3 regions of the Cytobacillus pseudoceanisediminis genome follow, and region 2 is predicted to be linked to each of the others. Evidence: predicted binding sites of a transcription regulator. Region 2 holds the regulator's gene; each other region holds the start of a gene.
The links. The regulator LexA, encoded in region 2, represses DNA repair genes until DNA is damaged. The targets are predictions, from matches to a motif close to CGAACATATGTTCG.
Positions count from the first base shown of each region.

Region 1 (7,679 bases), 1.9 Mb from region 2:
GTCCGCTGCCTGACAGACCTGTCACGGCATCGAGCTGACGTTCCTCAACAAACGCTGACTTTCCCACTGTATCAAAAATGCCTCTTACTGCTTCCATCTGTTCTTTGGTCACTCTTTCATTAGCCGATAAGGCGCTCGCTGACTTTCCGACGGCTGCCGATGTATTCGGCATGGCTCTCACGACTGGCAGCTTTTTTCCGCCAATAGTTCAATGCTTTCGATTGAAACGCCTGCCAGAACAGAAATGATCAGCATATCTTCCTGTAAATAAGGTTTTATTAGAGTAATGGCATCCGCTGCATCTTTTGGCTTCATCGCTAAAATAACCGTTTCAGCCCCCTGAACAGTTCACTGTGATTATAAGTTGCCTGAACGCCATAGGCTTTTTGCATGGATTGCAGCTTTTCCCTGCTGCATTTGTTTGTGACCCAAATATTGCTGCCGGTTATGAGCCGGCTTTCAATCATTCCTGATATTAACGCTTCTGCCATTGATCCTGCTCCAACAATAACTAATTTTTTCATTTGCTGTTATTCCTCCTTTATTGATCCAAATGCCGGCTGACTAAAATAAAAAAGCCTTTCCATCCAGTAAAGGACGAAAAGACTATGCTTCCGCGGTACCACCTTCATTGCCTTTCCTTCTGAGTGCAGCATGCCTGCTGCATCCGCTGTCTTTGAAAAGGCATCTCGATCCCGATAACGCCGGGGGTGCGTTTAGGTTTTCCTAACAGCTCATAAGGCAGGTTCAATGGTCAAGTGGACTGTGAAGCCTTTCAGCCGCTGAGCTTCACTCTCTTTCGCCGTTTTCCATTTACTAATCTTATTCATCGCTATTTTCCTGCTGTCCAATAGTGCAGCTTGGTTTGTGAAATCAAATTTTAATTGTGATTATGCAAGAAGACACGCTTATTTGTCAAGCAGTATTTTCCTATAAAATATTAATAATGTGCAAAAGTTATGTGAAAATAATGACAATTGATAAAAAGAACGGTACACTTATTTTTATATATGAAGATTTCTAAATTATGTTATGGAATTTCGGTAATTTGTACGCATGGCAAATGCTGATATTTTAAGGGTAAAACAAGTTGGTTTATCTAAAGGGCATATGGACTGTATGACTTGGATGGCCTGCGGAAGTATATAAAAAAACAGCTTTATTTTATTTAAATATAGTGATTTAGGGGGATTGTTAAAATGGCAAATTGGAAGAATGGAATTGCAAAGCTTGTTATCCCGACACCTTTTCCTGTCGGTGACGTTAATGTATATGCAGTGAAAGGGGAAAAGCTGACTCTTGTTGATGCCGGCCCTAAAACGGATGAAGCATGGGAAGCCTTAAAATCCCAGCTTAAAGAGCTGAATTTAACTCCCGGTGATTTTGAACAGGTTGTCCTCACACATCATCATCCCGATCATGCCGGGCTGCTTGACTTTTTCCCTGATAATCTCGATGTGTTCGGGCACCGGGTTAACCAAAGGTGGCTGTCCCGGACGGACCAATTTCTAAAATTTCATGATGAATTTTACATAAAACTGTTCAATGAATTTGGGATTCCTGAAAGTTATTTTTCCTTTATAAATAAGATGAAAAAGACTCTGCGCTATTCCTGCAATCGTACTCTGACGGGCGAACTGGAGGAAGGCAGGCAGCCTGAAGGGCTGGACGATTGGACGGTAATGGAGACACCCGGGCATGCACAGAGCCATATAGGTCTGTTCAGGGAGAAAGATGGTGTATTTCTTGGAGGAGACCATTTGCTTGCACACATTTCTCCTAATCCCATCCTGGAGCCGCCGCTTCCCGGCAATACGGAACGGCCAAAGCCGCAGATTCAGTATAATGAGTCGCTGAAAAAGCTGCAGCAGCTTCCAATATCCCTTTTTTACTCTGGACATGGCGAGGATATTACAAATGTGAATGAGTTAATAAACGAAAGGCTTGGCCGGCAGCATGAGCGGGCAATGAAAGTAAAGGCATGGCTCGAGTCCGAATCGCTCACTGTTTTTGAAGTGTGCCGCCGCCTTTTTCCGAAAGTTTATGAGAAGGAGCTTTCCCTGACGATTTCCGAAACGGTTGCTCAGCTTGACTATTTACATTCAATAGGAGAGATTTATATAAATAAAGAGGAGGAAGCATTCTTGTATTCCGCATCAAAAGAGGTGGTTTGATTTGTCAGACAGATTAAAGAATAAAAATGTGATTATTACAGGTGCATCCGGAGGGATCGGGGCCCAGATGGCTGTCCTTTGTGCCGAGAGGGAGCGAACCTTGTCCTTCTTGCCCGCAGTTTTGACAAATTGCAGGAACTGCAGGCAGATTTGCTTAGGCGTTTTTCAGTGGATGTTTACATACATAAACTTGATGTTTCGGACACTGACGAGGTCTCGGCTGTTTTTTCCGAGGTACTTGCCCGGTTTGATCATATAGATGTTCTTGTGAATAATGCCGGGTTCGGCGTTTTCCGGGAAGCGCATGAAGCAAACGTTGAAGAAATAAAGGGAATGTTTGATGTAAATGTAGTTGGTTTAATGGCTTGCACCAGCATGGTGCTGCCGGTGATGAGGAAGCAGAGGAGCGGCCATATTATCAACATCGCCTCACAGGCGGGCAAAATTGCCACACCGAAATCCAGTGTCTATTCCGCAACCAAGCATGCTGTTCTTGGCTATACGAACAGCCTTCGGATGGAGCTGGCTGACAGCAATGTCTTTGTGACTGCTGTTAATCCCGGACCGATTGAGACAAACTTCTTCAATATTGCCGATGAAAAAGGCACATATGTGAAAAATGTCAGCAAATTTATGCTTAAGCCCGAATATGTTGCGCTCAAGGTAGTTAATGCAATGCTCCGGCCGGTCAGGGAAATTAATCTTCCTCGGTGGATGAATGCGGGAAGCATCGTCTATACACTTTTTCCAGGGCTTTTCGAAAAAATTGGAAAGCGTGCATTCAATCAGAAATGAAAAGAAGCCGGAGCAATCGCTTTGGCTTCTTTTTCATTCAAAAATATGGTGAACCAGTAATATACCCGTATACCACATCATTTACTATTTCATGCAGCTCGCTGTCTGCTTCTTTATTTTTCTCCTCTATTACTTTATTGAATATCTCTGCAAATTCCCTGCTCTCAAACGAAATGGAATGGCTGTCCTCGTTATATTGCTTTAAACAGTTTTGAACCATTTTATATATCATTTTTTTTGTTCATTATTTTTGCACCTCAAGCTGATTATACTGGCTTCTGGTAATATCGGCACCTGGCAAAAGAACCTGTTTTAAGAAAAAACGCGTAAAATTTCCATTGAAACCGAACGCATATTCGCTTAATATAATGGGTATACATATATAGAACGGATGTTCTTGTTTGTTTTTATTGGATTCAGGAGCTGCCGGCCAGCATAAGCAGGTACGGCGCCTTGCGCTTTTCTGAAGGAGGATGTCGATGTCATGGTTGATTACAGCGCAATGCCGAATAATCAGATTTTGTGTGTTGATATGAAGAGCTTTTATGCAAGCTGTTCTGCTGTCATGCTTGGTCTGGATCCTCTTGATTGCTATCTTGTAATTGCCGGGAATGTGGAACGGAAGGGCAGCGTTGTTCTGGCTGCCTCTCCGCGAATGAAAAAAGAGTTTGGGATAAAGACAGGGGCCCGGCTTTTTGAGGTTCCAAATGATCCGCGCATTAGAATTGAGGAGCCGAAAATGGCGACTTATTTAAGAATCTCCACTGAAATCACCAGGGTGTTTAACCGTTATGTCCCCAAGGAAGCCATCCATACCTACAGTGTCGATGAAAGTTTTATAAAAGTAGACGGTGCAGTGCATCTCTGGGGTGATGCCCAGACAATTGCCTGGAAAATAAAAGATGATATTGAACGGGAATTTCAGCTCCCCTGTGCCATAGGAATAGGGCCTAATTTGCTTATGTCAAAGCTCTGCCTGGATCTTGAGGCGAAAAAAGGGGGTTGCTGAATGGACGTACGAAGATGTGAAAGCAAAGCTGTGGAATGTATCCCCTTTAAGGGAAATGTGGGGCATCGGCCGCCGTGTTGAAAAGACATTGAATGGAATGGGGATTTTTACAGTTGGACAGCTTGCCCGCTATGATCTGGCTAAGCTTGAAAAAAGTTTGGGATTATGGGCAATCAGCTCTATCACCATGCATGGGGTATTGATCTGTCGGAAATAGGGGCACCGATCATGGAAGGGCAGATCAGCTTTGGGAAAAGCCAGATTTTACTGAGGGATTATAAAGAGGAAAAGGAAATTAAGCATGTGGTCCTTGAGATGTGTGAGGAAGTGGCAAGAAGGGCCCGCAGCCACCGCAAAGCCGGAAGGACCATCAGTTTTGGCCTTGGCTACAGCCAGGATGAATTTGGAGGAGGCTTTTACCGCTCAAGGACAGTTGACCAGCCAACCAATATTACGATGGATCTTTATCGCGTTTGCCTCGAGCTTTTTGACGAGAATTATGAGGGCAAAACAGTGCGTCAGATTTCCATTTCCCTCGGCAATATTACGGATGACAGCGAAATGCAGCTGAATCTGTTCGATTTGGATGGCTGGAAAAAAGGGAGCTCGGCTACACAGTGGACCGGATCCGCTCCAAGTTTGGAGGAGGAGCTTTGCTAAGAGCCGTCTCTTATACAAGCGCAGGAACCGCCAAGCACCGTGCGACATTGGTTGGCGGCCATAAGATGTAAAAGGGGTCAGCTCATGATTCGCGATCGGGGCAGAATAAAATGGACTTCTATGATGCTGCCGGAACATGTAAAGCTCTTGAGAGACTGGGCAGAGGAAGATACGTACGAGCAAAAGCGGGAATTGGATGAGCAGAAATTTGAATATATGAATGAAATTCTTTCGGAGGCAATGGAATTTCAAAAAAGCGTTACACTTACTCATTACAGGGGCAGAAATTATGAACTGGTCATCGGGAGCATCCATTACTGGGATGAACTTGGCCAAAAGCTTCATATTGTTGATCGATTTGGGGAGATTCACCGTATTTCCATTAACGCTATAGCGGATGCGCGGTTCACGGAAGAATAGAGCTGTCTGAACTGGATGAATTTAAAACGGGTAGTTTTTGGGCGCGGGAAGCACCTTAACAGCAGGGGGTGTAAGAAATATGCCTAGAGGAAAAGAACTGGAACAGCTGCCGATGGCTAATATCGCACCAGGGGCAGGAGAAGACAGTACGGACAGGGACCGGGAAATGCTACAGGGGATTGTACAGGATGAAAGAGCAACACCCGCAGGAATAAAAAATGAAAAAAACGGGGATGACTGTCCCCGTTTTCCACCCTTATTGCTTGTCGTCGAGAGCTTTCTCCGCACGGACACAGGATTGGAAAGTTCCTTTATGAGTGCCGTCACAAAATGGGATTTTTTGGGACCTCCCGCAGCGGCAAAGGGAGAAGGTTTGTTTTGTTTCAAATTTATTGCCATCCATATCAATTAACTCTACATCACCTGTTACACGCAGCGATCCATTATCCATTACTTTAATCTGCGCCTTTGACATATCCAATCATCCTTTCACATTTTGGTGGCTGAATAAGCAACTGTCTCTTTCAGAAGCATGTTATTCCTATCTGTGTTAAAATACAGCATATGCAAAGGGGAGGTAGTTTTAAACATGGAAATTGCATTAACTGAATTGGCGGCTGAAAAATTGTCCGAACGGATTGCCGGCAAAGATGGATTCATAAAACTAAAGTATGATATAGATGGCTGCGGCTGTGTAGTAAGCGGGGTAACGGCTCTCTGGCTTGTTAATGACCTGGATGAAGATGACAGGGAAATTAAAACGAACGCTGGCAGCATATATGCGGAAAAATCAAAGGAAGTATTTTTGGATGACGATTTAACAATAGACTTTTCAGTGAAAGCAAATTGCTTTCAGTTAAAAAGCCCAAATCAGTATTTAAACCCTAGGATGAGCTTTATTGATAAAACAAAATAATGATGTAGCAGGCGGCCGCTGAGGGAAGGCGGTCTTTTTTAATAGGTTACATAGGTAAAAATACCCTTCCAAAATTCTGGAAAATAAGGTTTTAATATATTAGTAAAAGGTTACAGGCTAAATAGAATAACAATAACAAAGATGTTTTGTCATTATTGGTGAAGAGAGAGTGCTGATGGGGGAGATTCGAATGAAGCAGAAGTTATTTTTGCTGGCGGCAGCTTTCCTGATGCTGTCAGGGTGCAGTACAGCAACAATGGGCCAGGCGATTGATGATGGAATTCCATTCAACGTAAAAGAAGTCTTACATAAAGAAAAAGTAAAAGATGGAGTCATACTGCTGTATTTAACGCAGCAGAATGATGGACAAAACGAGGTCGAGGCCATGGCGGCTGCCTATTTGAAGGGCAGTGACAAAAAAGGCTGGAAAAATGAAGGCCATAACCATTGGGAATATTATGAGAATGAACATATGACCGTTTATAAAGATACTTTTTATGATTACGATAAGGAAGGTAAATTAGAAAACAGATTACCGATTATTTTTGGCGAGATTCAGAGCGGAGATATAAAAAAAGTAGAGGTGGCCGGCAAGGAAGAGAAATTTGAAGAAGCGGCTATTATTAAAAAAGAAAACAAACGCTATTATTTTAAAATGGGAGATTTTCATACTGCAAGAGGGCTGTCGGCAGAGGGCAAGGAAATCATAAAGAAAAAGAAAAATTAGAGGATCCTATATGAAGCAGCTGGCTCACATTGAAGCCAGCTGTTTCTATTGTGATAAAGTATCTTTGCTGCTGACATACTGATCCAAAAACTCGTCGATGACTTTTTCATAATCTTCTCTGTTTTCATTGAAGGATTGGGCATGGATTCCATTGACAGCAAGGTAAAGTTGTTTAGGGCCTTTTTTCTTCTCGTATAAAGCCTCGGACATGGTCGGCAAAATAAAATCATCTTTTTCACTGTGTATGAACAGGATGGGTTTCTTTATATTTTCAATTACAGAAATAGGCGATACATCTGCGATGGAGTATTTCTCACGCATCCGCAGAAATAGATCGGCAACAGGCAAAAAGAGCTTTGGAGACAGCCTCATTTCTGCTTTCAGACGGTAAGCCAGCTGCTCTTTAAAGTCTGAAAAAGGGCAATCGGCGATGTAAAAGTCGGCACCGTCTTCGAGCATTCCCGCATAGAGGATCATTGTAGCAGCTCCCATGCTTTCGCCATGAATGCCAATCTGAATAGTTGGCCCTTTTTCCGCTTTAAGCCAATCAATAATTGCTTTTAAATCAAACTTTTCATAATGTCCGTAACTTGTCGTTCTTCCTCCGGATTCTCCGTGGCGGCGATGATCATAGATAACCGCATTAAATCCCCGGTCCAAAAAAGGTTCATATATTTAATCGAGTTCATTTTATTTTCCGTAACCCCGTGGGAAATAACAATATAGCGACTATTTTTATGCGGTTCGACAGCCACAGCTTTTAAGTTATAGCCAAATGGGGAGGGAATAAGCACTTCTCTTTTTGGCAGGCTTTCATACTTGATAAGATCAAGTCTGCCGGACTCCTTCTCCCTTTCTAAAATAAAGTCATCTTCCTTCTTTCTCATAAACATAAGCCTATTGGTAAAATAGACGCCGAGTGATGAAAGAAAGAGTACGATGGAAAATAAATAACGTAAAAACCTTCTCAAACCCATC
Region 1 covers NZ_CP097349.1:181,966-189,644, forward strand. Annotated here, with positions in the region: partial or broken gene proC (pyrroline-5-carboxylate reductase) at 1-524, opposite strand, end outside; T-box leader at 591-839, opposite strand; gene M5V91_RS01000 (MBL fold metallo-hydrolase) at 1,200-2,174, shown strand; partial or broken gene M5V91_RS01005 (SDR family NAD(P)-dependent oxidoreductase) at 2,176-2,969, shown strand; gene M5V91_RS01010 (YqzH family protein) at 3,007-3,201, opposite strand; partial or broken gene M5V91_RS01015 (Y-family DNA polymerase) at 3,454-4,709, shown strand; gene M5V91_RS01020 (YolD-like family protein) at 4,723-5,058, shown strand; gene M5V91_RS01025 (CDGSH iron-sulfur domain-containing protein) at 5,315-5,533, opposite strand; gene M5V91_RS01030 (iron-sulfur cluster biosynthesis family protein) at 5,648-5,974, shown strand; gene M5V91_RS01035 (hypothetical protein) at 6,165-6,701, shown strand; partial or broken gene M5V91_RS01040 (alpha/beta hydrolase) at 6,747-7,672, opposite strand.
Region 1: the regulator LexA is predicted to act here: its motif matches at 3,315-3,328, upstream of M5V91_RS01010 (YqzH family protein).

Region 2 (7,679 bases):
AAAATAATCGTAATTTTCAGGCAACATTATGAGTAGTTTTATAACAGTGTGGAATGGAAGAAGCTACGAGTAGTAATCAAGAAGCGTGATAACTATGAATGCCAGGAATGTAAACGGAAGGGGCGCTTAAGCATTGAAACAAATGAATACAGTGAGAGTGGTAAGGGCAGGAAGATCCAGTTGCTTGTTCACCATATCAAGGAGCTCGAGCTTCATCCAGACTTAGCGTTTGGTGAAGATAACATGGATACTGTTTGTGTCGATTGCCATAACAAATAACATGGCCCAGACTTCAAAAATATGAAGCCAAACAAATGGCAGCATGATGAAATTTTAAGTATCGATTTTTTAAATTATGTGAACAAATAGTATTAAATAATTCCAATGAAAGGTGACTTAAATGAATCTTGAAAGATGGATTATATTGGGGGTATTAATACTAAGTATCATGTGCCTCAAGCTTCTAGTGCCGAGAGACAAGGTTAGAGAAGCGTGGGTTATCTTTTTATTTCTGCAGGTCATTACATGGCCAGCCGGTTTAATAGCAGTAGAAATGGGTTGGATTGAATATCCGATTCAATTGTACCCTAAGGCAAATTTATATAATAGGACTAGTTTTTCCTTTGAGTTCTTCCTATTCCCGGTAGTCGCCATTATTTTTAGTTTGTATTTTCCAAGGAAGAAAAAAGGGTTTGGCTCACTATTGTATTATGTTTTCTTTGCTGGATTTTTTACCTTCTTAGAGGCTGTATTAGAATCTAAAACCAAACTGGTTGAGTACCACGAATGGAAATGGTATTGGACACTAGTAACAGTAATGATTTCTCTATATATAAATGATAAATTTTATCGATGGTTTTCTAAAAGATTAATTTTGGTGGACTTAAAATGACCAGAGAAGTCCTGATTTTAATATGTTCGTAGATTTTATCATTGTACTTGTTGTTAAGATACATCCCAACCGAAAGTAAAAGGTTAGCTTGGATAACCTTTATACTTGTTCAAGCAATAGCATGGATACATGAATATATACAATTGGTATTTGGATTAGTTGAGTTTCCGTATAGAGAATTTAATAAAGCGACAAATATGAGCTTTTCATTGCATTATATTGTTTATCCTACAATTGCGGTGTTTTTTATACTTTTTTATCCAAAAGAAAAAGGGACAAGAAGAACATTTTTGTACTACTTACTATTTTCAATGGGGATAACAACTTACTCCTATCTTCTCGAAAAATTTAGTTCATTGTATCACTATATTCACTGGAACTGGTTCTTTGGATTAATTACCAACATGATTCTTCTTTATGTTGTAAAGATATATATATTTTGGTTTAAAAAAGGTCTGGTGTAACGAGTTGAAATATCTAGGTTCCCCCCGAGAAATATTAAGAGTAAGGATTCTGTGTTAGACGACTAATTTAACCAAGGCAGGGGGCGTAAATTAAGAATAAGAATTAAGAGCTCAGGCGATAAAGGCGTGGCAACAAATCATTTACTTAAAATAAACGCCAGTACAGTGCCCCATATGAAAATCACTAAATAGAATAACCTTTGCAATAGACCGGCGTGCATAGGGATGAAAATTATTAACATATTGAGTGTGACTATGACTAGTAATGTAACTAAACAGTATTGAGTCCAGCGTTTTCCAATTTCTAAAGATTTTGCGTATAGCCAAAGACCGGGCAAAACAGTTATCATGTCAAGTTGAGCTGCTATTGAATGCCAAAATAGATTTATATCTGCTGGTATAAAGCCAGTCACAATATTCCCTAAAGCTAAGATAAGAATAAATATGGTTGCTAGCCGGTTTAGTCCTGTTTTCAAGGGTTTGTGAAAGATATAAAACACCAATGCTGCACTTATATAAAAAAATCCTTTGGGCCTTTGCTTATTCCTTTTTTATCTTAGTTTCACTATACTTAATTGCCCATTGGTTCAGCAGAAGGAGCAGTTTTGAAAAAATAGTTAAAGAGGATTTCTAACGGCAAGGATTAGTATTTATGTTTCGTACGCAGGTACATCCCTTGGAGCAACGAACACTACATGAGCAATTACTTTAAAAATTCGAAAACACTCTGTTTGCATGAGCAGGGGTTTTTACATAGCTAAAATACAAAAACCCCGTTTCTAAGTGAACGAGGTTTTAACTAATTTGTATTTCCCTGCATCTCTCTATTCTTTATGTCTGATCTTTAGGAAATCGAGACATGTCAGCAGTGCATCTCCTCCAAATCCTGCAATTACCGCAAGGAGCACTACCTTTAAGGCAGAGTCAGGATCTGAAGATACGACCAAAAAAACAGCCGCTAAAGCCCCCATGATTACTTCTTCAAAGACCCCCAGATAGATGAATTTTTTTGTCCTTCTGGGTTTTACCATTTTGCCTTCTTTCCGAATATGTCCAACGACACCGACCAGCCCACCAATCAACAAAGCGAAGGTAATGTTCAAAAACATTTTTTCTTCACACTCCTAAAGTCGAGATTTTGGACAAGCGACCTTAGGTTGATTCTCGGTGTATTACCATTATATAGAAAGTGGCTATAAAATAATATGCATAAAAATACCGAATTTTCTGAATAATAAAATAGTCATACATGACTGCAACTTAGTACCAACAGAAAAGGTATCAGTTACTTTCGTATGATTTCGCTAATAGCATCAGGTAATAGGAACTGATAACCTTCTTAAAATTGGAAAAATAAAAAGCAGGCAGTGGCTGCCTGCTTTTTATCATTCTATTAATGCATATGGCGGTATACACCTATAACTTTGCCAAGGATGGAAACATTTCGAAGGATGATAGGTTCCATTGTAGAGTTTTCCGGCTGAAGCCGGATATAGTCTTTTTCTTTAAAGAATCTTTTGACAGTTGCTTCATCTTCCTCTGTCATGGCAACCACGATATCTCCATTATTAGCAGTGCTCTGCTGTTTGACGATGACATAGTCGCCATCAAGGATTCCGGCTTCAATCATACTTTCCCCCATGATTTCAAGCATGAATACATGCTCATCAGCTGGTGCCATTCTTTCTGGAAGAGGGAAGTATTCTTCAACATTTTCAATGGCTGTTATCGGCTGCCCTGCAGTTACTTTACCGACGATCGGAACATTGACTGCACTGACCTTAGGGATGTGAGAAGACTCGTCCAGATCTAAAATTTCAATGGCGCGCGGTTTAGTAGGATCTCTGCGGATCAGCCCTTTGCTTTCAAGACGGGCGAGATGGCCGTGAACTGTTGAGCTTGAAGCCAGGCCGACTGCTTCCCCGATTTCCCTTACAGAAGGCGGATAGCCTCTCAATTTAACTTCCTCTTTAATAAACTCTAATATATCTTGCTGCCTTTTTGATAATTTCACCATCTTTACGCACCTCGTATGTTTTTGTTGTCTCAATTATAGCATCAATTACCATATGATACAAACATAAGTTCGAATTTTTATTGACACAAAACAAATGTTCGGTCTATAATAAAAACATCAAATGCGAACATACATTCTTTTAGAGGTGGTATATCATGCTGAAAAAATTGTGGAAATCATATTCTTATGCTATTATTCTCTTCGTTTTAAGCCTGACAGCATCGTTTATTATGCTCATTCAGATAGAGACACCTGATACGGAAAAGTTTATGAAAGTCACTGTTGCAGAAGGTGACTCTTTATGGGAAATTGCTGAGAGTTTTTCGGCTGAACATTCGCTGTCTACAGATCAATTTATTAATTGGGTCGAACAAAATAATGAGATAGCGGCAGGCAGGATTTTTCCGGGCGATGAAATTGTTATTCCAGTAAAAGCACTGGATGACGAGCCTTATAAAGAGCTTGCCAGTTCAGACTTTTACGAATAAGGAGAAGTTATGAAAGCAATTATTTACTGCAGGGTTAGTACAACAAAGGATACTCAGGAAACGTCCCTTTCAAGACAGGAAGAAGAGCTGGTGAATCTGGCGAAAAAGCATGATTTTGAAGTAGTCAAGGTGATACGCGAACAGGCCAGTGGATATGACCTTGAAAGAGACGGTATATTGGAGCTTTTAGACTTAATTAAAGAAAAGGATATCAAGGTTGTCCTCATTCAGGATGAAACCAGGCTGGGGCGGGGTAATGCAAAGATAGCGATACTCCATTGCATCCTAAAGGAAGAAGTTCAGCTGTACAGCATTTCGAATAACGGCCAGCTCGAGCTTTCGGAATCAGATTCGATGGTGCTGAACATTGTTGGGATGGTAGAAGAATATCAGAGAAAGCTTCATAACATCAAAATTAGACGCGGCATGCAGCGGGCTGTTGATAAGGGATACCGCCCCGAGAAGAACTTAAGCAATCAGGGAACAAATGGCGGCAGGGAAAGAATAGAGGTGCCGATAGAGGAAATTGTCCGGCTAAGGAAAAACGAGTTAACATTTGCAGAGATTGCTGCAACACTCAGAGGCTTTGGCTATAATATCTCAAAAGCAACAGTCCACAGAAGGTATAAAGAGTATATGGAATCACTTGCTGAATAGAGCACTTTTCTTGTCAAAAGTGTTCTTTTTTAGTATGATGGCAGTTGAGTTTCAGTATTGTTCCATATCTGAAGCTATTGTATAATAAAAACTTCTATCAGAATATCCAAAGGTAAACTTTTGATATAAAGGAGCTTTAATATATGCTGCCAAAACAAAAACTTGCCCGAATTAATGAACTGGCAAAGAAGGCAAAGGAATCAGGTTTAACAGAAGCAGAAGCAAAAGAACAGACTTCTCTCCGTAAAGAGTATTTGGAGACTTTTCGCTCTGGCATGCTGAACACGCTTAAAGGTGTTACAATCGTTGACCCGAAAGGAAATGACGTAACTCCAAAAAAGCTAAAAGACTTCCAAAACAAAAACCGCCTTCACTAATATTATAATTGCAAGGGATACACAATGCTGTATTCCTTCTTTTAATAGAAAGCGGAGATGACTTCTATTACCGGCTATCTCCGCTTTTTTTACATACGCCGGGTCTTTTTGTGTCAATATAGTAACAAACCGGCTTTTTTGTCCTTTTCCTGACCCTATTGGTTGTGAAAAAAAGGACACCCGATAATATTAAAAGAGTAAAGAATTACTACTCGAAAGGATGTATTGAATGTTTAATCACACAGATGAACTATCCATCAGTTCCATTCGTACTTTATCAATCGACGCCATTGAAAAGGCGAATTCCGGCCATCCGGGGATGCCGATGGGTGCAGCGCCAATGGCTTATACGCTTTGGACACGCTTCATGAACCATAACCCGAAAAATCCTGAATGGTTCAACCGTGACCGTTTCGTCCTTTCTGCTGGACATGGCTCCATGCTTTTATACAGCCTTCTTCATCTTTCTGGCTATGATGTTTCCATGAATGACATTAAAGAGTTCAGACAGTGGGGAAGCAAGACGCCAGGTCACCCTGAATATGGCCATACTCCAGGTGTTGACGCAACAACAGGCCCATTAGGTCAAGGTATTGCAATGGCTGTTGGTATGGCAATGGCTGAACGCCACCTGGCTGCAACATACAACAAAGACAACTTCAATGTTGTTGACCACTATACATACAGCATCTGCGGTGACGGAGACCTTATGGAAGGCGTTTCGGCTGAAGCTGCTTCCCTTGCTGGCCACTTAAAGCTTGGAAGACTGGTTGTTCTATATGATTCAAATGATATCTCACTTGATGGTGACCTTGATAAGTCTTTCTCTGAAAGTGTTGAACAGCGATTCAAGTCATACGGCTGGCAGTATATCCGCGTAGAAGACGGCAATGATCTTCACGAAATTGCAAAAGCAATTGAGGAAGCGAAGCAGGATGAAAACCGACCAACAATGATTGAGGTTAAAACAGTCATTGGCTACGGTTCTCCAAACAAATCAGGTAAATCTGATGTTCACGGCGCTCCACTGGGTGCTGATGAATTGAAATTAACGAAAGAAGCCTATAAGTGGACTTTCGAAGAAGATTTCCATGTTCCTCAGGAAGTATATGATCACTTCAAGCAGCAGGTTGTAGAAAGCGGCTCTAAGAAGCAGCAGGAATGGGAAGACCTTTTTGCACAGTATAAAGAAGCGCATCCTGAGTTAGGAAAACAGCTGGAGCAGGCAATCAATGGCGAGCTTTCAGAAGGCTGGGATAAAGACATCCCTGTTTATGAAGAAGGAAAGAGCCTTGCAAGCCGTGCTTCTTCCGGAGAAGTGCTAAATGCAATCGCACAAAACCTGCCTTCCTTCTTTGGCGGTTCTGCAGACCTTGCAGGCTCCAACAAAACAATGATTAAAGGTACAGGCGACTTTACAGCTGAGTCATTTGACGGCCGCAACATCTGGTTTGGTGTACGTGAATTTGCAATGGGTGCTGCACTTAATGGTATGGCCCTTCACGGCGGATTAAAAGTATTCGGCGGAACATTCTTCGTGTTCTCTGATTACTTGCGCCCGGCAATCCGTCTGGCTGCACTTATGAACCTGCCTGTTACGTATGTATTCACACATGACAGTATCGCTGTAGGTGAAGACGGACCTACACATGAGCCTGTAGAACAGCTTGCTGCATTGCGTGCAATGCCAAACCTATCTGTTGTCCGCCCTGCTGACGGAAATGAAACAGCAGCTGCATGGAAAACAGCAATTGAATCAACAAACAAGCCAACTGCATTAGTATTGACCCGTCAAAACCTTCCTACATTAAAAGGAACGGATTCAGCGGCATACGAAGGCGTACAAAAAGGTGCTTATGTTGTTTCACCAGCTTCCAACAGCAACGCGGATGTATTATTGCTTGCTGCAGGATCTGAGGTTAGCCTGGCTGTTGAAGCACAAAAAGCGCTTGAAGGCGAAGGCATCCATGCATCTGTAGTGAGCATGCCTGCTTGGGACCGCTTCGAAGCTCAATCAAAAGAGTACAAAGAAAGCGTAATTCCTAAGACAGTCAAGAAGCGTCTTGCCATTGAAATGGGATCTTCACTTGGATGGCACCGCTATGCAGGAGACGAAGGCGATGTTCTTGCAATCGATACCTTCGGCGCATCTGCACCAGGTGAGAAGATCATGGAAGAATACGGATTCACAGTTGAAAACGTTGTGGCACGCGTAAAAGCATTGCTGCAGGGATAATATTTACCGGAAAGGGAGAGCTGAGAGGCTCTTCCTTTTTTGTGAGATAGGTTTATATTTAAAAAAACAGGATTATATTTCAGTAAAAGCGGGAAAATGACGAAGTAAATATTTTGAGCAGCTATTATAGCAGTTCTCCCAGCAAGAATCCTCATAATCAACTGAATTCTTCGTTTTCGACAAAATTAGTGAAAGTTTTTAACATCTTCAGACACATTCCTTATTTTTGGTTGCTTATAATTGAAAGAAATGGATTGTCCCGGAAGGAGGGGCCAGATGAGAGCTTATCAATTGTATTTAATAGAAGATGAATTTGCGGCCCATTATTTTGGCAGAGAGCGGATGTTTTTTCAGTTGTTTGAAGAGTATGAGCATTCGTCAGGTGAAATGAAGTCTATTCTATCGAAGCAAATTGATTTTGTGACTAAGCCAATCCCGGGTTTGAAAGTGCATCAATACATCCATCAGCAGCTGCAGCGAAAAAAGGACTTTATAATAGAAAAAAGTGCATACTATATAGAGATGAGCAAAAGAAGCAGGGCGAAGCT
Region 2 covers NZ_CP097349.1:2,064,045-2,071,723, reverse strand. Annotated here, with positions in the region: gene M5V91_RS11135 (HNH endonuclease) at 49-279, shown strand; gene M5V91_RS11130 (CBO0543 family protein) at 401-892, shown strand; gene M5V91_RS30440 (CBO0543 family protein) at 934-1,356, shown strand; gene M5V91_RS11125 (DUF4257 domain-containing protein) at 2,181-2,465, opposite strand; gene lexA (transcriptional repressor LexA) at 2,750-3,373, opposite strand; gene yneA (cell division suppressor protein YneA) at 3,529-3,861, shown strand; gene M5V91_RS11110 (YneB family resolvase-like protein) at 3,871-4,518, shown strand; gene M5V91_RS11105 (DUF896 domain-containing protein) at 4,662-4,895, shown strand; gene tkt (transketolase) at 5,125-7,131, shown strand; gene sirA (sporulation inhibitor of replication protein SirA) at 7,408-7,679, shown strand, end outside.

Region 3 (7,679 bases), 1.4 Mb from region 2:
TTCCGGCGACTTCAAGGTTTTGACAGCTGACAGCTTCAGAAATGACGGCAGAGCCATTGATAACAAGGGATTCAGCTTTAACAGCTCCATGGATCTTTGCTGCACCACTGATCTTTCCCTTTTCAGTTTTTATGTTTCCAAGGACAGTGCCCGTCCCGTTACAATGAAATCTCTCGCATTCAATATCACTGTTTACCGTTCCCTTTCCATTTAATTCAACCTTCTGATATGTACCTCCATTAGACGATCCCACTCCATTAATTATTAAGTTCCCTAGTGTTTTCATATTCACAGCAAAATTCCCCCTATACCAATTTGGATTTTAATTCCTCTGCACAATGTTCTAACGATAAAGTGGCGGCCACTTTTGTTCCTTTTTCAAGCAGGACTTGTTCCCCGTTAACCGAAATCAGGCAGCTGGACATTCCAAGTTTGCGAATAAAGCAGATAACAGCTTTTGGCTGCTGCAGGATACTTTGATGATCACTCAATAACTGAAGAAGCATTTTCCCTTCCTCGATATGGATATCTCCGGATTCAAGCAGGATGGAAAGGATATAAAGCTTCAAAATCTCATGGTAATTGAATTCGTTAAGCTCTCCCTGTGTCTCGAGAAAGATATTCATAACCGGTTCAGAAGCTATCCCTTTAGCAATCAGGCTTTCCTTTGTCAGCTTCAGATTCGAAGCATTCAAGGAAAACAAATCTGCCAGCTCATCCAGTGAAAGGCTATCCTTCATCTTTTGTATTTTATCGACTCGCTCCAGAATTTTCTCTTTTGGGAAAAATGTCTCCTGCCCTGTAAAAGTTGATTTTCTGACAAACCAATCCTCCGGTATCAGGCTTTTCCTTTTCCACCGATAAAGCTGCCCATAAGAAATTCCAGTTAAATCAAGGACTTCTTTTTTTGAAATTAATTCATCGCTCAATTCCAGGTCTCCTTTCCGATGGTATGATTGTAACATAACACTGTTACGTTAAGAATATTGTATTATTCATTTTTTTCCGAGGTTTTTCGACAAAATCCCGATTTTACACCATGAAATCAATCCAGGATGAACTCCCCTTTATAAAACAGTGTTCTATTTAAACAAAAAGACCTGGCTCTCTATAGAACCAGGCTTCTCTTCATTCGTATATTTTTAATAGGTTATACTGCTTTCCAAGATACTGATAATTTTGCCTGCGGTACATTTCCTTTGGAGTATCTTCTCCATCTGCAATAAGTATGATGGTTTTATCCTGAAACTGATCCATCACGCATTTCTGCAGGCGCCTGCCGATGCCCTTTTTCTGAAAATCCTCATGGACCATCAATCCATCAATTTCAGCTGTGTATTCCTTGATAATTACATCTACTGATCCGGCAGCTTTCCCTTTATAATATGCAATGAACTGCTTAATCCTTTCATCGTTAAAATTCCTTAAATGCTGACCTTTCTTTTTCTCGGCATAATTAATCCCGTAAACCGAATCCTGCTCATGCTGAAATTCCAGATAATCATTCCATGTTTCATCCGTAACATTTTCGACAGTAATTTCATCCTTTTCCTGAACATCAGGAAAATCAGCTGGATGAATCGCAAATAATTCTAAATAACCAACCGTAAAATCAACATCCTTCTCAAAGCTGGCCAGAAGTTCTCCGGTAAGCTCCTCGTCATCAGGAAAATAAAATCTTACATGCTTTTGGCCATATTTTTGATGAAAAGTTCTTAAATATTGATGTGCCTCCTCAAACTCTTGAACAGAAGGCATTCTTTTAAAAGCAATAAAGTTGCTGTCATACTGAAGGAGCATGTCAGGGTTATGGTTGTGAATAAAAAGTTCATTTTCCAGTACTGTGTGTCCCGGTTTATGGATATTATTAAAAGTGATTTTTTCCATCGGCTTCTCCTAATATAGCAAACACTTTAGTTTTGCAAAAATTTATATTCTTTATCTGTAATAAGCAGATCATGGCAGCGTATTAATTATTCTTTAATTCAAAGGGTACTGCTGTTATCATAAGCACACAGGAAATTCCGGCCATGTTGAGAAATAACCTTGGAAACCTTCTTTTCATACTCTTCCACTTATCAAATTGGAGGAAACTACGGTCATTTTCCGCTTTTGGCACCTGCAGATATATAAGAGACTCCATTTTGAAGATAGCAGTCTCTTTCATCGAATGGATAAAGGATACGGCCGCCGTCTGACCTTTTAAGATCATCTATTATAGCAATTAACCATTCATTAAAATTACCTCTAATAAATCAGAGATGTTTGAATTATTCTCCGCCGTCATATCATGTATTTTGGGAAATCCTTTTTCTAATCTTTATCAAATATTTCATCAAGTTTGTCTGCATAAAAAGTAATTGCTTTTTTATATTGCAAAACTTCCGGGTCATCAGAAGTTTCGGCCACACACTTTAGGAGCATCTCCATTGCCTCGCTGTGCTGGCCTAAATTATGGAGCGTCATGGAATAAAACACCTGGATTGCACGATTAGCCGGAAACTGGGAGATTCCTTTCTCGAACACCATCTTTGATTTTTCATATTCCCCAAGAGTCCGGTATGTGCTCCCAAGACCCAAAATGGCACCTGGCAGATCAGATTCAGGCAGCCCAAGTTCGATCGCTTTTTCATAATGAGAAACAGCTTTCGATTCCTCCCCTAGAACGTCAAAACTCCAGGCACAATGATAATGAATCACTGGGTTTAGGGGATACTCTTCAGCCAATTTCACAAGCAGAAGGCTGGAATCTTTGTATTTCCCGAGATTGCGAAGTACAATCGCTTTTTCTAAGTCCGTGCTCATATGTACCTCCGATCACCGCTTTCTTTCTATTATATCTAAAAATTGCAAATAATGGGTATGGTAAAGCTTTAACTTTTCTGCAAAAATTGAATTATGTCTCGCTGCACTATTCTTTCACTTCAACCGAAGCTATTTCATCAAACATGACCTTCTCAAGAAACCCATCTTCCAATTCCAGATAAATTTTTCTGCCGATGCCGTCCAGCCTGTTTACCCTCCCTGTATATTCGTGGAATAATCCCTCCCGCCAGACTTTTACTATTAGAAAGAAGGCATATTCCATTGCATAGTGAATTTTGTTTTCATAGTCCTCCAATTCATATTCATCTATAAGCGGCTTGTCCTGTGCCATTTGTTCAGTTTCCAATTTTCTTAGCATCGCCCGGTGTTCCGGCATGAAGTGGGCTGGCTGCCATTTTATTTTCCCTCTGTCTTTTAGCGGCATAGTAAATCCCTCCATTCTTATTATAGAACATTTGTTCTGTTTTTAAACCTGTAAAGCACAAAATCTCAAGCTGGTTCATTTGGATAATAAAAGTACGAGTGGTAAAATAATCTTTAACTCTCTGAAAAGATTGGTGAAACAATGAAGCAGTTTCCTATAAAACACCGGTGGCTCGGACGTTTGCTGGCATCCGATCCCGGGCTTATCCGATTTCAAAAAGCAGGACGGGCCACTTTAAGTTTAATGGCTTCAGTCTTTACGACTTTGTTCATCATGCAATTGGCTGGTGCTGATGCCGCTCTCACTCCGGCGATAGTGTCCGGAATGGCAGGCATGCTTGGCATCATGATTGTCATGGATGACTCCAAAAAAGGTAAAATGCTCACAACTGGCCTGCTTGGACTTTCAGCCATGGCAGGGGTATCGAGCGGTTCCCTATTGGCGGGAAGCACGGTCTTTATCGATATTGCAATGGTTCTGTTAATCTTCTTAAGCTTTTATTTGACCCGCTTTGGAGTGCGGTATTTTTCTCTATGCATGATTGCATTCATGACACTTTATTTCGCGTCTATTTTAAAACTATCAGGCAGTCAGCTTCCATCCTTCTACTTCGGCATTTGGATTGGGATCGCGTATGCTTTCCTGTTCAATTTCATCCTTTTTCAGGACACCGCGAAAAACCTGAAAAGAAGCATTCGCTCCTTTCATTTCCAAAGTAATTTTACGTTCAATCTCTTAATTGAGGGGATGCAAGCCAAGGAAATGACTCCTCAGCAGCGGGAGGAATTGGGGAGAAACGTGCTGAAGCTCAGGGATTATGCTGTCATGGTTTCGGAGTATATAAATGATGAAGATGTTCAAAAATTATGGCCTGGGCTGACCTCTACTCAGCTGAGGTTATATATATTTGATGCAGGTATGCTGATTGAAACACTGACAGACTCAATTAGAAGCTTAAAAAAAGCAAATGCCCTTGAAATTGATGAGCTGAGAAAACTCCTGGTTTGGGTAACCCGTTCTCTTCGCGATGCTGAAGTTCTTGCCCAACAATATGAAGAACAAAATCTGCGTGAAGCAGAGCTTGCTGTTCAGGCCCTCCGCCTGCTTATTATTGATTTGTTCAGCCGGGAAGACAAACCTGCAGGATGGCTGTTTCTGATCAGGCGGATCGAGTCCATTGCGAACCATGTCATCGAGGGCGGCATAACCATACAGCAGGCACTTCATAAAATGAAAGACAATGAGATTAAATTATCTGAAGAGGCAGCTGAAGGCGACACTGAAGATGAACCATCTGAAGAAGATAAGGGCATCAAACCTTCCACCAAAAAAGCTTTTCAGGCATTGACTGCTGCAATCATTTCCATCATTGCCGGCCAGATTCTTTCGCCTGACCAGCCTTATTGGGTTCTTTTAACAGCTTTTATTGTTTTGCTCGGTACCGAATCGATCGGGCGCATTTATACGAAAGGTTTTCAGCGGTCGGTTGGAACAATTATTGGAGCAGTAATTGGATTTACACTTGCAAGAGTGGTCAGCGGCCATTCCGTCCTGGAAATAACGCTGATTTTTGCAGCGGTTTTTTTCGCCTTTTATTTGTTTGAGGTCTCCTATACGTTAATGAGCATGTTTATAACGATGCTGGTTGCTTTTATGTATGACCTTTTACTTGGAGGAATTACATTTTCCCTTATCAGTGCAAGGGTAATCGATACAATTGCCGGTGCCGGCATTGCATTCGGAGTTTCCTTATTTATTTTCCCAAAGAAAACGAAGGAAAAAGTGGCGGATACCTTAAATGACTACTTACAAGAACTGAAACCGTATGTCACTGAGTATGTGAGAAGCTTCCGGGAAGATGTGAACGTTAAGGAGCTTTCAGGCAAAGGCTTCTTATTGGATCAAAAACTTAAAACCATAAACGTTGAAGCACAATCTCTGATAAAAAAACCCGGATCCCCGCGCCATGCTGACGTTAACAGATGGATTACACTATTTTCAGCCATCAACTATTATGCAAGACACCTTGTGGCTTCCTCCTACCGAAAAGGATTCGACTATCCCGATGAGCTGGTCGATGTTTTCATAAGGATTGAAGAAAAGCTTGAATTAAATATTGAGACATTAATGGATTTGATTAAAGATAGCGGAGACGGCATGCTTGTGTATAGTCTTGAAAATGAAAGGGAACAAATTGAACGATTGGCACCAGCAAGGCAGCAATCCCAGCGTGATTTGATTCATCACCTTTATTTCGTCTGGAGAATCAATAAAGCGATTATGGAATTGGCAGAAGATCTTGGTGCAGGGAAGGAGCAATAATCCTCCTTCTCTTTTATATGAATAGGGAGATGCTATTTCAGGATCAATACTAGATTAATTTGCACATTCACATTCTCAATGTACATCAAAAAAAGAGTATGAAAAAAGGAATCGGATTGCTCCGATTCCTTTTATTTCTTTACTTCTTCTTTCAATTTTATCAATAATTCATCCGAACTCTCCGCTGCAATCAGCTTCCCGTCCACCAGGGCATAAGGTGATTGCCTGCATTCTTTGCATCTGCTCTGGCATTCGTATTCTTTATAGTTAATATTCTTCTGGCTCAGAAATTGATTAAATGCAGCCAAACTCTCTTCTTTTAAAAATTCATCCAGATTCCGCTGACAAAATTCAATCGAAGCCGTTTTTTGCTTTGAGAATAGTTTGTTGATGAGTTTCACCTGATCAAACTTCCTTCTGATTATTCTTTAAAAACTCTAATGGCAATATATATTGCTTTCCCTAATCCATTTGGTAGCAGCCCATTTTTCTCCCTTTCTTACAGGCACACTGCTATGGACTGACAATCGGTCCAGCTGACCCTGAGCATTGCCATAATGGAAGTAAATGGCCGCTCCCTTTTTGGGAACAAATGAAAGTCCAGCTTTAGAAAAGACCGTTTCACCGCCATCCTCCACATCATTCAAATAGATGAGGAACGTTCCAACCCTCTGTCCGCCTTTGCTGGCATCCGCCATGTGGGGGAAAGAAATCAAAGTGAGGCTTATATTCTTCACCCAATCCATAGTTTAAGATCTGAAGGCCTTCACCATTTTCTGCAGGATAACCGGTCAATTCAGCAATCCTCGTTTCGATTCTTTCGACCAGTTCATTTTCTTTAAGCCGGAAAGCCATGCTCTTGCTTGTCCTTCCTGAACCCGCCCGTTCTTCTCCAGAACCCCTATCCACCACCAGGGATGGCTGCAGCCGGCTCCTTGAAAGACTGATAAGCTCATCACATTCTTCTGAGCTGAGCACCTGATCCAAATGGAGCACAAATGGCTTTTCATTTCTGGAAAGCACTTTTACGTCCTTATCACTCGTATGAAGGATATTCCCCTTCCTGCCTATTTTGGGGACTTCATAAGTATATCGAATCTGCTGCCCTTCTGTCGTCTTAATTGCTTCATTTCCAACAATTTTAAATAAAGTCTCATATGCAAACCGGTTATCGAAACCCTTCTTAATCAAAGCGTTCGCAAGCGCAATCGGACTCACATCACTTTTTAGCGCACCCACAATCCAATCCTTTAGTTCATCTGATATCTGCATAATCTTCGTCATCATCTTCCCCCTGTATGACTCAATGAAAACATCCGTTAGCCAGATATAGAAATATATGTATTTTATTATACTATTATTAATGAATGAACTGAATCGATTTACCTGGTAACTCAGATAGTTCAAATTTGCATATAAACTGATTCTCTTTAGAGTGCCGTTTTAAATTCTTATAGATTCATGGCAACAGTTTTCTCGGCGCTGCTCCCATTTTCGGCTTCATCACTGCCTCATGGCGACCGTTTTCTTACCGCTGCTCTCTTTTTCGGCTTCATGACTGCCTCATGGCGATCGTTTTCTTCTCGCTCCACGACTTTTCGGCTTCATGAAGCTTTCATGGCGACTGTTTTCTTCTCGCTTCACGACTTTTCGGCTTCATGAAGCTTTCATGGCGACTGTTTTCTTCTCGCTTCACGACTTTTCGGGTTCATGGAGCCTTCATGGCGACTGTTTCTCAGCGCTGTTCTCATTTTGGGCTTCATGACCTTCACAAAAAAACAGGATAGAAGCATCCCACTCTATCCTGCACCGCTAATTACCCTCCATATTTCTTCTCATTTTCATTAAAACATCGTCAACAATTCTCAGCTCTTCCTTCGTAATACCCGATGTGACGATTGAGTGAAACTCCTCTGTGATGGGATATACATGTTCACTGAGATTTTTGCCGTTTTTGGTTAGATAAACATTCAGAGATCTGCTGTCCTCTTTATTCATGCTTTTTTTGATAAAGCCTTTCTTTTCAAGACTGCTCAGCATTCTGGCAATGTTAGATTTATCTTTATCCAGCCGCCTGGCGATTTCATTTTGGCTTAATCCGTCTTCT
Region 3 covers NZ_CP097349.1:704,615-712,293, reverse strand. Annotated here, with positions in the region: gene M5V91_RS03890 (polymer-forming cytoskeletal protein) at 1-286, opposite strand, end outside; gene M5V91_RS03885 (YhbD family protein) at 306-929, opposite strand; gene M5V91_RS03880 (GNAT family N-acetyltransferase) at 1,129-1,887, opposite strand; gene M5V91_RS03875 (tetratricopeptide repeat protein) at 2,314-2,805, opposite strand; gene M5V91_RS03870 (YolD-like family protein) at 2,912-3,250, opposite strand; gene M5V91_RS03865 (FUSC family protein) at 3,392-5,572, shown strand; gene M5V91_RS03860 (DUF1450 domain-containing protein) at 5,704-5,973, opposite strand; gene M5V91_RS03855 (2OG-Fe(II) oxygenase) at 6,010-6,210, opposite strand; gene M5V91_RS03850 (prolyl 4-hydroxylase family protein) at 6,212-6,859, opposite strand; gene M5V91_RS03845 (MarR family winged helix-turn-helix transcriptional regulator) at 7,385-7,679, opposite strand, start outside.
Region 3: the regulator LexA is predicted to act here: its motif matches at 3,275-3,288, upstream of M5V91_RS03870 (YolD-like family protein).